DNA from 4 places in the Pseudomonas sp. 05N36 genome. Region 3 is predicted to be linked to each of the others. Evidence: predicted binding sites of a transcription regulator. Region 3 holds the regulator's gene; each other region holds the start of a gene.
The links. The regulator FliA, encoded in region 3, starts transcription of late flagellar genes. The targets are predictions, from matches to a motif close to CTAAAGTTTNNNNNNNNNNNGCCGNTAA.

Region 1 (3,111 bases), on a different contig from region 3:
GGTAAAGCTGTGCAGGGCCTTTTCGATGCACTGTGCGGTTTTGCCGAAGGCTTGCACGGTGATTTCCGAAAAGGGACCGCCGCCCTGGTCCGCCACGACCAGCATGATCACCCGGCCATTGTTGACCAGTGAGCGCAGCAGCAGGTGCTCGCCGCCGAACAATGAACGCAGGCTGGCGGGTAGCAAGGCTGAAAATTGTGCGGTGTTGGCTGGTGTCAGGCGTACCTGAGCCTGTTGCGAGAGCAGGCGTTGCAGCACGCTGCTCTGGCTGACCACACAGTTCAGCGTTGCAGCCTCTTTAGGCAGGCCGTGAATCTGATGTACGCGCAACTGGCTGTGGGTGCGATCAGCCATCAGAATCATCACCCGGCGCATGCCGCAGGCAACCAGTGCATCCCGCGCAGAGGTGGTCAGGTGCATGGCGTTGGTAAAGCGGCTTGGCTCCGCCAGCAGTTCTGCGCATTGCTTGCGCCACTTTGTCAGGTCTTCGGCGGTGGGGGCGGGCGCCGGAAGCTGGCCGCGATGAAGGCGCCGCTCGTCCCATGGCCAGAGCAATGCCCCGGCGGGATGCCAGAGGTCGGGCATGGCATGGTTGCGCGCGCTGAGTGCGGCTTGCTGGTGCAGTTGCTGCTGGACCTCGTCCATCGGCATTTGCAGGTAGAGGCTGGTCAGAAACTGCCAGCGCAGGCAGTGAGGGCTGCTCCAGGCTTGCTGCGCCGATAACGCCAGACCGTTGGCCATCAATACTGTGTTGGCCGGTTGATTGAGCCAGCGGCGCAGGATCGGGTCGTCATCAAGACGGTTTTGCTGGCGCAACGGGTGCTCGGCGTCGCGGGCGATATGCACGACTTTCGCCAGTTCGCGTTGTTCATTGAGCAGCAATCGATAGCCTTGTCCTACCCAGATTGGCAGGCGCCAGACTTCCACCAGTGCCTGGCCGAGTTCCAGCAGGCGGACACCGAACAATTCTTTTTCGACCTTGCTTGCTGGCTCGCGCTTGTGCAGGACCCGCAGCTCCCAGTCTTCCAGCAGCTGCGGGAAGGTCAGGGCCAGTGGCCAGAACGGCGAGAGGAACAGCAGGCTACCCCAGTGGATATCCTGCCAGAGCCGCGCCAGGCGACTGGCAAAAAAGCCGTTGGCCTGTTGGGTCGCGTGCAGGCTGATCAATTGAAGTTGGCGCAGGGCCGGCGGGATTTCGTTCTCGGGCAGGGCGGGCAGGCGCGCGAGCAGTTCTTCGGTGCGCTTGAGACCGAGGCGATTGATCGCCACTTCCAGGTTCTCGCTGGGCTCGCTCATGCTGCCGTGGGTGTGGCGATTGGCTTCGCGGATGACGCTGAGGGCCAGGGCCGGGCTGCCTTGCATTAATTCGGCAATATCGCGCAACGAGCTGCGATTGTCGGCGATAGCCTTGCAGACGCGGTCATGGCTGGTTCGCGGCACGGGCAAGGTTGCGCCATCGAGCAGCTTGACCCAGCCTTCGAGTGTGGTCGGTCTAGCAGTTGGAACGGTCGTTTCATTAGCCATGGTTGGGCGCGATCATCGTCTGCATTAAACACGCCCGGAGCGGGCCAAATTAGCTTTTCGCCTTAACTGGCTATAGTCTGGCGCAGTTTTGCCGATAAGTAGAAGAAGAGATTTTTTAACTTCCGAATATGACCTTGAACCCGACTTAAGTAAGTACCTTCTACCTATGGCTAAAATTATCGGCATCATCGTCGTATTCGCGAGCGTGCTCGGCGGATACGTGCTCTCCCACGGCAAGATTGCCGCCCTGATCCAGCCTTTCGAGGTGATGATCATCGGCGGTGCGGCGCTGGGTGCGTTCCTGCAGGCCAACCCCGGCCACATGACGAAACATGTGCTCAAGAAATCCTTGGGCATGTTCAGTTCGCGCTTCAATCACACCTTCTACCTGGAGGTGCTGGGCCTGATCTACGAGATCCTCAACAAGAGCCGTCGCGAAGGCATGATGGCCATTGAAGGCGATATCGAAGACGCTGCTGCCAGCCCGATTTTCGCCAAATACCCGGCGGTTCTCAAAGACGACCGCATGACCGCGTTCATCTGCGATTACTTGCGCATCATGTCGTCCGGCAACATGGCGCCGCATGAGCTTGAGGGCCTGTTCGACATGGAGCTGTTCAGCCTCAAGGAAGACCTCGAACACCCGTCGCATGCGGTCAACGGTATCGCGGATGCCATGCCCGGCTTCGGTATCGTCGCGGCGGTACTGGGTATCGTGGTGACCATGGCCTCGCTGGGTGAGGGCGATCAGAAGTCCATCGGTCTGCACGTCGGTGCCGCACTGGTCGGTACCTTCTTCGGTATTCTCGCGGCCTACGGTTTCTTCGGTCCGTTGGCGCACTCCCTGGCTCACGATGCCAAGGAAGAGCTGAACATCTACGAAGCCATCAAGGCCTCGTTGGTGGCTTCGGCTTCCGGCATGCCGCCATCGCTGGCGGTGGAGTTCGGGCGCAAGGTTCTGTACCCGGCACACCGTCCGAGCTTCGCTGACCTGGAACAAGCGGTGCGCGGTCGTTAAGTCATGGAGAATAATCAGCCGATAATCATCAAGCGCGTCAAGCGCTACGCTGGCGGGCATCACGGGGGCGCGTGGAAAATCGCCTTCGCTGACTTCGCGACAGCGATGATGGCGTTCTTCCTGGTGCTGTGGCTGTTATCTACCGCCACACCGGAACAGAAGATCGCCATTGCCGGTTACTTCAAGGACCCGATCGGCTTCTCTGAAAGCGGTACGCCGTTCATTATCGACCTGGGCGGCACGCCGGTGCTGGCGCCGGACAAGACCCTCAATCCCGAGGTCAAGTCCCAGCCGCAACCGGACAAGGTCACCGTCGATACCGAACAGGTCGAAAAAATGGCCGAGGAAGTCGAGAAGGAACGCCTTGAACTGTTGCTCCAAGAATTGCAGAACAAGGTCGAAGAGAACCCGCAGTTGCAGAAGTTCAAGGACCAGATTCTTTTCGACATCACTCCAGATGGCTTGCGCATCCAGATCATCGATTCCGAAAATCGGCCGATGTTCGACTCGGGCAGCGCTCGCTTGAAGCCGTACTTCGAAGACATTTTGCTGGCCATGGCCGACACCAT
Region 2 (3,111 bases), on a different contig from region 3:
TGCAAAGTGAATACTCGCTATGGAGCCGCGATCAGGAGCACAACGATTGCCTGGCCACCTGCCAGCGCCTGGGGATTGCCTTTGTGCCGTACAGCCCGCTCGGTCGAGGCTTTCTGACGGGGGCCCTGAAAAGTCCTGACGATTTTGCCGCGGACGATTACCGGCGCTTCAGCCCGCGCTTTCAGGGCGAAAACTTCAAGCGGAACTTGCAGTTGGTCGAGCAGGTGCAAGCGCTGGCAGCGGAAAAAAACGTAACCGCAGGGCAACTGGCGTTGGCCTGGGTACTGGCGCAAGGCGATTACCTGATCCCTATTCCGGGTACCAAGCAGCGCAAGTATCTGGAGGAGAATGTCGCCGCGCTGGACGTAGTATTAAGTCAGGAAGACTTGTCGGCGCTGGAGGCGATTTTTCCGGATGACGCGGTGCTCGGGGCGCGTTACCCGCAGGCCGTCATGCAGATGCTCGATCGATAACATTGAGCGTCGCAGGCCCGTTCATGCGGTGTATGACGGGCCTGTTGCACTTGAAGATCAGGCTTTGCCGCTGACACCTTTGGTGTTTGGAACAGCGGTGCCATTGCCCATGCCATAAGTCTTCAGGTTCTGCAGGACGTAAATCGCCTTTTTATATTCGGGAACCAGGTGATTGGCGTACTTGTTGCCCTTGAGGTTGTTGCTCTGGATGTTATCCAGCTGCATGGCGAAGTATTCCAGTGCATTGAATTTTTCATCCGGGTCTTTCTGCACCCCAAAGCGATCGAACTTGTCACCGGCGTTGAGCAGCGTCAGCGCCGTCACATCACTGATCAAACCCCGCTCGCGCAAAAAGGTACTGACGTTGCCGAGCTGTTTGACCGTGACGGTCTCAGGGTTGAATCCCTTGAAATTCTTGTAGAGCTTCTGCTCGTTCATTTTCGCGGTGTTGAGCGCCAAAGGGTCGCTGCCCACCAGTGCGAGCATCTGCCTGACCTTGACGCTCTGCGATACAGGTTTAGTCCCCGTCCCGCCCTCGCGAACCAGTAACCCGGCCTTGCTGGTCCAGCCACCGACATAACCGATAGTCATGACAATGCCCCTGTGCGCAGCGTGAGCCTGGCCGGGAGATACCCCGAAGCGCGCAGACGTCCTTGTAAGGTGACCATAAAGAGTCCTTGTTCAACTGATGAATTGGTACGCAAGTATCAATGTGCCAGCGCCCCTCCACCTACTAATATTTCCGTTTTTTACAATTCTTGTACAATTCGGATACAAACCACCAACCCCTTGAATTCATTGGTCTGAAACAATTGTTTAACAATCAGACTGTCATTGAATTCACTTGAATCCTCCGGAAATAAACCACGTTGCCGATCCTGAAGGAACGTGGAAATGGCTCACGCCCGTGACTTACCGGTCGTCTATAAAAAGCCTGTTTTGGGACTATGGTACTAAAGCCGGCCTGCCGCAGGCCGATAGCTGCTAAACGCCGCACCAAATCAACAAGAGCGCTTAGCACAAGGACAGGTTCATGCCCGCATTCCGTACCATTCAAGCCCGTTACACGCTGTTTCTGGTGCTGTTCATCCTGTTGTTGTTCGCCTTGACGGTGGCGGGCATCAGTCAGTTGGTCGCGCCGAAACTTCGGCACACGGAAGAACAGGTGGCCCTGAACCGTATTGCCGAAGTGGCCGAACAGATCCAGGGCGAGTTGAACAAGGTTCAAGCGCAACAACGCAGCATCACCCAGACCATCCCCCTGCTCGACAGCGCAACCATCGACACCGTGTTGCCTGGCTTGGTGGACCAGTACGGTGAGCTGAAGGTGTTTGGTGGCGGGATCTGGCCGTTGCCTGGCCAGCGCGAAGCCGGACGCAACAAGTTCAGTACTTTCTGGCACCGGGATGCGTCGGGCAAACTGGCCGTCAACACGTTCTGGAACAGCGACGCGGCGCCCAACTATTACGACCAGTCCTGGTACAAGGGCGGCATGCAGACACCGCGCGGTCAATGCGCCTGGGCCGCGGCCTACAAGGACGATGCCAGCGCCGAACCGCGCACCAACTGCGCCATGGCGATAGCGCGCAATGGCGTGCCGTACGGAGTCGCGACCATTGACGTCACTCTGGGCTTCTTCAACGACCTGGTGGCGCGCAAGGAAAAAGACCTGGGCGCCGAAATGCTGATCGTCGAGGCCGACGGCAAGATCATCAGCAACAGCTCGCGCATCAGTGCTCCGATTGTCCTGAAAAACATCAGGGAATTGGCTGGCAACTCGCCTTTTGCCGCGCAAATCAAAACCGCGCTTGAGCGCCATGACGCCTCGCTGCAACGCGTCGAGTTCGACAATCAAGGCGTGGCGAACACGTTCTTCATGCGCCCGATCGAAGGCACACCGTGGTTCCTTGCCACCGCCCTGCCGACCCACCTGATCACCGCTCAACGCGACGACGTCTTGAGCACCTTGAGCCTGTTGCAGATCCCGATGGTTCTGCTGCTGGTGCTGCTGCAAATCTATGCGATCCGCCAACTGATCCAGCGCATGAAAGCCTTGAAAGCCAACATCGACGCGCTGTCCACCGGCGACGCCGACCTGACCCGGCGCATCACTATTCGCGCCGAGGATGAACTGGGCGCGATCGGTCATTCGGTCAACACCTTCATCGCCTACCTGCAAAACATGATCGGCGAAGTCACCCAGGCCACGGGCGCCATGGCCTCAAGCCTGGAAAAGCTGCAACAGACCTCGGCACACACCAACCAGATCCTGCAGCGTCATGCCTCGGAGACCGACCAGACCGTCACCGCCATCACCGAGATGAGCTCGACCGCCGACAGCGTTGCCGAGAACGCCGCAGAAACCGCGGCGTTTACCCAGCGCGCCAACGAACACGCGGACCGCTCACGGGTGGTAGTGGGTGAAGCCTCAAGCAGCGTGATCGCCTTGATCGGTGAAGTGGCCAGTGCCACCCACAAAGTCCAAAGCATGCAGCAGGATGCCCAGCGCATCACCGAAATCCTCGGGGTGATCGGCGCCATCGCCGGACAAACCAACCTGCTGGCACTCAACGCCGCGATTGAGGCCGCGCGGGCCGGTGAACAAGGTCGAGGCTTTGCCGTGGTCGCCGATGAAGTC
Region 3 (3,111 bases):
AATCGTCCACATCGTCCTGACCGGACACAACGTCTTCTCTTTTATCGGCATGAATCTGCGGACCTTCACCCTGAGAGAGATGTTTTTGCGGATCTTTTTCAGCCAGCATCGCTTCATGGTCATGTTCGATGCCCGCAAAGCGGTCTACCTGACTGGCCATGAGCACGAGCTTGAGCAGGTTGCTTTCGACTTCGGTGACCAGTTGAGTCACGCGCTTGATCACCTGACCGGTCAGGTCCTGGTAATCCTGAGCCAGCAGAATATCGTTGAGGTTGCCCGAGACGACCTGGCTCTCCTCGACGCTACGCGTCAGGAAACCGTCGACACGCCGGGCCAGTTCGCGGAACTCTTCGGCACCGACTTCGCGGCGCATGAAACGCCCCCAGTCGGCGCTCAAGGCCTGGGCGTCAGTGCTCAGGCCATTGACCAGCGGAGTACTGTTCTCGACCAGATCCATGGTCCGGTTCGCGGCTGCTTCGGTCAGCTTGACCACATAGGACAGGCGCTCAGTGGCATCCGTGATCTGTGAGACTTCCTCGGCTTGCGGCATGTGCGGGTCAATCTGAAAATTGACGATCGCGCTATGCAGCTCGCGAGTGAGCTTGCCCACCTCCTGGTACAGGCCGCGGTCACGGGTCTGATTGAGCTCATGGATCAGTTGCACAGCGTCACCGAACCTGCCCTTTTCAAGGCTTTCGACCAGTTCGTGAGCGTGTTTTTTCAGGGTCGACTCGAAATCGCCCTGTGAAGATTCTCTTTGCTCCATAGCTCCCCCCGTGGCGCAGTGGCTCAGCACATCAACCGATGCGTTCGAATATTTTTTCGATCTTCTCTTTCAACGCCTGGGCCGTGAAGGGTTTGACCACATAGCCGTTTACACCGGCTTGAGCGGCTTCGATGATCTGCTCGCGCTTGGCTTCGGCAGTGACCATCAGCACCGGCAGGTGCTTGAGCTTTTCATCGGCGCGCACATGGCGCAGCAAGTCGATACCGGTCATGCCAGGCATGTTCCAGTCCGTTACCAGAAAGTCGATGCTCCCGCTGTTGAGAACGGGAATGGCGGTAGTACCGTCGTCCGCCTCGACCGTGTTGGTGAACCCAAGGTCACGCAACAGGTTCTTGATGATCCGCCGCATCGTTGAGAAGTCATCAACGATGAGGATTTTCATGTTCTTGTCCAATTCGACCTCCAAGCAGTCTTAAACGCGTTCAGCACCTGAACACGCCATTCAATCAATCAGGCAGAGCACTCGACGACTGTCTGGAGCACAACGGATGAAGACCGGCACAGCGTTACGCCCTGCCTGTTTCGTTCGCAGTGTCCCCACACTGCTGTCAGCGCGCTCGCCACTCCCCCAAACGCCCCCGCAAACGGGCTGCGCACTGGCTGTGTAACTGGCTGACCCGGGATTCACTGACCCCAAGGACCTCACCGATTTCCTTGAGATTCAGCTCTTCGTCGTAGTACAGCGCCAACACCAGTCGCTCACGCTCCGGCAAATTGGCAATCGCGTCCGCCAGTGCAGCCTGGAAGCGTTCATCTTCCAGGTCGCGCGACGGTTCGAGATGAGCACTCGCGCCATCCTCGTGCAGCCCTTCGTGCTCGCCGTCCTGCAAAAGATCGTCGAAGCTGAACAGGCGACTGCCCAAGGTGTCATTCAAAATCCCGTAATAATCGTCGAGACTCAATTGGAGTTCGGCCGCAACCTCGTGATCTTTAGCGTCACGTCCGGTTTTAGCTTCAATTGAGCGAATCGCGTCACTCACCATCCGGGTATTGCGGTGGACCGAGCGTGGTGCCCAGTCCCCCTTGCGGACTTCATCGAGCATCGCACCACGGATGCGGATCCCCGCGTACGTCTCGAAACTCGCACCTTTGCTCGCGTCGTACTTGGTCGACACTTCAAGCAAACCGATCATGCCTGCCTGGATCAGGTCCTCGACCTGAACGCTGGCCGGCAAGCGCGCCAACAGGTGATAGGCAATACGTTTTACCAGTGGCGCGTAACGCTCGATCAGTTCGTACTGCGCGTCACGCGCCGACTTCTTGTACAGGTTGTAACCGCTGGCTGTCATAGAACCGGACCCGCAGTTTGCTGCACCAGACGCTCGACGAAAAACTCCAGGTGCCCACGCGGGTTGGCAGGCAACGGCCAGGTATCGACTTTCTGCGCGATGGCCTTGAACGCCAGTGCACATTTGGAGCGAGGAAACGCTTCATACACGGCGCGCTGCTTCTGCACCGCCTTGCGCACACATTCGTCGTAAGGCACCGCACCGACGTATTGTAAGGCGACGTCGAGGAAGCGATCCGTGACCTTGGTCAACTTGGCGAACAGATTTCGCCCTTCCTGCGGGCTTTGCGCCATGTTGGCCAGCACGCGGAAGCGGTTCATGCCGTAATCGCGGTTGAGCAGCTTGATCAGCGCGTAGGCGTCAGTGATCGAGGTCGGCTCGTCGCACACCACCAGCAATACTTCCTGGGCGGCGCGAACAAAGCTGACGACCGACTCACCAATGCCCGCCGCCGTGTCGATCACCAAGACGTCGAGGTTATCGCCAATGTCGCTGAATGCCTGAATCAGGCCAGCATGCTGGGCCGGGCTCAGATGAACCATGCTCTGGGTACCGGACGCTGCTGGAACAATGCGAATTCCGCCCGGCCCCTGAAGTAATACATCGCGCAGTTCACAGCGGCCTTCGATGACGTCGGCCAGCGTACGCTTGGGCGTGAGCCCCAGCAGGACGTCGACGTTCGCCAGCCCCAGGTCGGCATCCAGCAGCATGACGCGCCGGCCGAGCTCAGCAAGAGCCAGGGACAAGTTCACTGACACATTAGTCTTCCCGACGCCACCTTTGCCGCCGGTCACTGCGATCACCTGTACGGGATGCATGCTGCCCATGTTCGTTCTTTACCTTGTCTTGCTTAGACGCGGACTACATGACTGGCTGCGCGCTCACGTGTGAACAATGCATGGCAGGCCATCGATGTAGATACAAATCTATTCATTATTACCTCAGCCGACACGCTTGGCCGGGCTGTGGTAGAGGTCAGCGAACATATCAGCCATGGCTTCTTCGCTGGGTTCTTCCTGCATCTGCACGCTTACG
Region 4 (3,111 bases), on a different contig from region 3:
AGCAGGCCATTCAACTGTTCACTGAGTTCCTTCAAATGCACACTTGCGACGCTCGACTGCTCAGCAGCCAAGGCGGTGCTGTGGGACAAACCAGCGGCCTGGGTGACGTTCTGGTTGATATCCTCGACCACATGCGCCTGTTGCAGGGTTGCACTGGCAATCGAGGCGTTCAGGCCGTTGAGATTGTTCAGGGCCTGGCCGATCGCGCTCAGGCTGGCACCCGCCAACCCGGCCTGTTCAATGGTCAGTTGCGAGGCGCGGCTGCTATCGCCGATCACTTTGACTGCCGCTTCGGAATGGCTCTGCAAGCGCTCGATCATCGACTGGATTTCAGCCGTGGATTTTTGTGTGCGCTGTGCCAGCAGCCGGACTTCATCGGCCACCACGGCGAAGCCCCGTCCCTGCTCACCGGCACGGGCCGCTTCAATGGCCGCATTGAGCGCCAGCAGATTGGTCTGTTCGGCGATCGAGCGGATCACTTCGAGCACGCTGCCGATCTGTGTGCTTTCGGTGGCCAGGGTGCGGATCACCTCAACGGCTTGATCGATGGTGCTCGACAGTTGATCGATCTGCTGCAAGCTCCCATCGATGTTTACTTGTCCCTGTTGTGCCTGCGCTTGTGCATCGCGCATTTCGCTGGCGGCGTGTTCGGCATTCCTGGCCACGTCCTGCACGCCATAGGTCACTTCATTGATCGCGGTCGCCACCAGTTCCATTTGTTGGGACTGTTGCTGGCTGCGCGCCTGGGCCTGGGCCGCATCGTTGCCCAAGTCGCTGGATGACTGCCCCAGGGCACTGGCGGACAGTTGCAACTGAGTGATGACCCGACGCAATTTTTCCGTGAAGGCGTTGAAATGCTGCGCCAATTCGGTCACTTCGTCCTGACCGTGAGTATCAAGGCTACGGGTCAGATCGCTTTCGCCGCTGGCGATATTGGCCATGGCGTGCACGGTTTCCTGGAGTGGGCGCACGATACTGCGCGCAATCAGGATCACCAGCAGTGCCATAAGGACAGCAATGGCGAGCCCGACGAGCGATGTTTGCCACATCTGTGCGTAAAACTCGGCCTGCATGTCATCGATGTACACACCCGAACCAATGACCCAGCCCCAGGGCTCGAAGAGTTTCACGTAGGAGGTTTTCTGGACCGGTGTACTGGCGCCCGGTTTTGGCCAGCGATAGTCAACCATACCGGCGCCCTTGGCCTTGGCGATGGCCGCCATCTCGTTGAACAACGCGAAGCCGTCCGGATCCTTGATCGCGGAAAGGTTCTGGCCTTCAAGTTTCGGATTGGTCGGGTGCATGACCATCACGGGCGTCAGGTCGTTGATCCAGAAGTAGTCGTTCTGGTCGTAGCGCAATCCGCGCACCACGCTCAATGCCTGTTTCTGCGCCGCTTCGCGGGTCAGGGTGCCGGCGGTTTCCAGGTCGTGGTAGTAGGCCAGAATGCCGCTGGCTGTCTGCACCACATGCTGGGTTTTCTGGGCCTTGGCCTGATAGAGGTCATCGTGGATCTGCTTGAGCATCAGCACACCCAACGTCAACAGCATCAGCACAGCCACAATCAGGATGAGCCACAGACGGCGGCTGATCGACACACTGCGCAAGCTATTCATAACCGTGTTACCCCGTTTTTTGTTCTTGTTCTGTCATAAACGACCGCCTGCATTCAGGCACGTTTTTGCTGTTGAGCCTATCCGACTCAAGTCCAATTACGGCGCAGCGTTATTCAGGCATGTCTGATAGGATTTCGGCCGCATCAGCAAAAACCTGAAATTGCGCTGATTTTTCATGGGGTTTTTACGGTTTCACGTGAAGATCGTGCGTGTTGCCATTGGGTGACGCTGATCGCAGTGGACGCTTGAATTTTATTAGCGAGGCATGCCTTGGAGGCATCGTTTCATTGGGGGATTAATGGATTTTTGGACCGCCGTTCAGGCTTTGATTCTTGGCGTTGTAGAAGGACTGACAGAGTTTTTGCCCATTTCCAGCACCGGGCACCAGATTATCGTCGCGGATTTGCTCAACTTCGGTGGCGAACGCGAGAAGGCATTCAACATCATCATCCAGCTCGGGGCGATCCTGGCCGTGGTCTGGGAGTTTCGCCGCAAGATCCTCGACGTGGTGACGGGGCTGCCAACGCAGCGCAACGCTCAACGGTTTACCGTCAACCTGTTGATCGCTTTCATGCCGGCCGTGGTGCTGGGGGTGATCTTCGCCAATATGATCCACAAATACCTGTTCAACCCGATCACCGTGGCAACGGCGCTGGTAGTGGGCGGGGTCATCATGTTGTGGGCTGAGCGTCGCGAGCACAGCGTGCACGCCGAAACCGTCGACGAGATCACCTGGAAAGACGCCCTGAAGGTCGGTTTTGCCCAGTGCCTGGCAATGATTCCCGGCACTTCGCGCTCCGGTTCGACGATCATCGGCGGCTTGTTGTTTGGCCTGTCGCGTAAAACCGCCACGGAGTTTTCGTTCTTCCTGGCCATGCCGACCATGGTCGGCGCCGCGGTGTACTCCGGCTACAAGTATCGCGACCTGTTTCAGGCCGCTGACCTCCCGGTGTTCGCCATCGGTTTCGTCACTGCGTTTATATTCGCGATGATCGCGGTCAAGGGCTTGCTCAAATTCATCGCCAGCCACAGCTACGCTGCGTTTGCCTGGTACCGGATCGTGTTCGGTTTGTTGATCCTGGCGACCTGGCAGTTCGGTTGGGTCGATTGGGCGGCGGCTACATCATGATTGAGCCACGCAATGGGCGCGGGATTCAAAACCCGCGCCTCAAAGGCCTGGTGTTCCTGGTGCTGTGCGCCTTGCCGGCAATTGGCTCGATGCTTATGTGGTGGCGCGGGATTTCGCTGATTCCGCTCGTGGCCTATGGGATTGTCAGCCTGCTGGCGTTCCTCCTGTACTGGCACGACAAGCGCAAGGCCCGGGCAGACAGCTGGCGTACACCGGAAAACGTGTTGCACGCAATCGAACTGGCCGGTGGCTGGCCGGGCGCCTTGCTTGCCCAGCAAGTATTTCGGCACAAGACCCGCAAAGTGTCCTATCAACTGGTGTTCTGGATCATCGTGCTGCTGCATGAGGTGTTCTGGATCGATCAGT

Region 1: a site for FliA is predicted at 1,595-1,622, ahead of motA (flagellar motor stator protein MotA). Genes of this name have one in related genera too.
Region 2: a site for FliA is predicted at 1,427-1,454, ahead of AC1DIH_RS05730 (methyl-accepting chemotaxis protein). Genes of this name have one in related genera too.
Region 4: a site for FliA is predicted at 1,748-1,775, ahead of AC1DIH_RS00255 (methyl-accepting chemotaxis protein). Genes of this name have one in related genera too.

What each region holds. Positions count from the first base shown of each region.
Region 1 is NZ_JBFTNH010000001.1:340,313-343,423, reverse strand. Features, by position in the region: gene AC1DIH_RS01620 (HDOD domain-containing protein) at 1-1,524, opposite strand, end outside; gene motA (flagellar motor stator protein MotA) at 1,691-2,542, shown strand; gene motB (flagellar motor protein MotB) at 2,546-3,111, shown strand, end outside.
Region 2 is NZ_JBFTNH010000003.1:200,688-203,798, forward strand. Features, by position in the region: gene AC1DIH_RS05720 (aldo/keto reductase) at 1-473, shown strand, start outside; gene AC1DIH_RS05725 (hypothetical protein) at 531-1,064, opposite strand; gene AC1DIH_RS05730 (methyl-accepting chemotaxis protein) at 1,507-3,111, shown strand, end outside.
Region 3 is NZ_JBFTNH010000002.1:125,222-128,332, forward strand. Features, by position in the region: gene AC1DIH_RS03645 (protein phosphatase CheZ) at 1-766, opposite strand, end outside; gene AC1DIH_RS03650 (chemotaxis response regulator CheY) at 798-1,169, opposite strand; gene fliA (RNA polymerase sigma factor FliA) at 1,336-2,076, opposite strand; gene fleN (flagellar synthesis regulator FleN) at 2,073-2,903, opposite strand; gene flhF (flagellar biosynthesis protein FlhF) at 3,018-3,111, opposite strand, start outside.
Region 4 is NZ_JBFTNH010000001.1:47,310-50,420, forward strand. Features, by position in the region: gene AC1DIH_RS00255 (methyl-accepting chemotaxis protein) at 1-1,616, opposite strand, end outside; gene AC1DIH_RS00260 (undecaprenyl-diphosphate phosphatase) at 1,915-2,745, shown strand; gene AC1DIH_RS00265 (DUF1294 domain-containing protein) at 2,742-3,111, shown strand, end outside.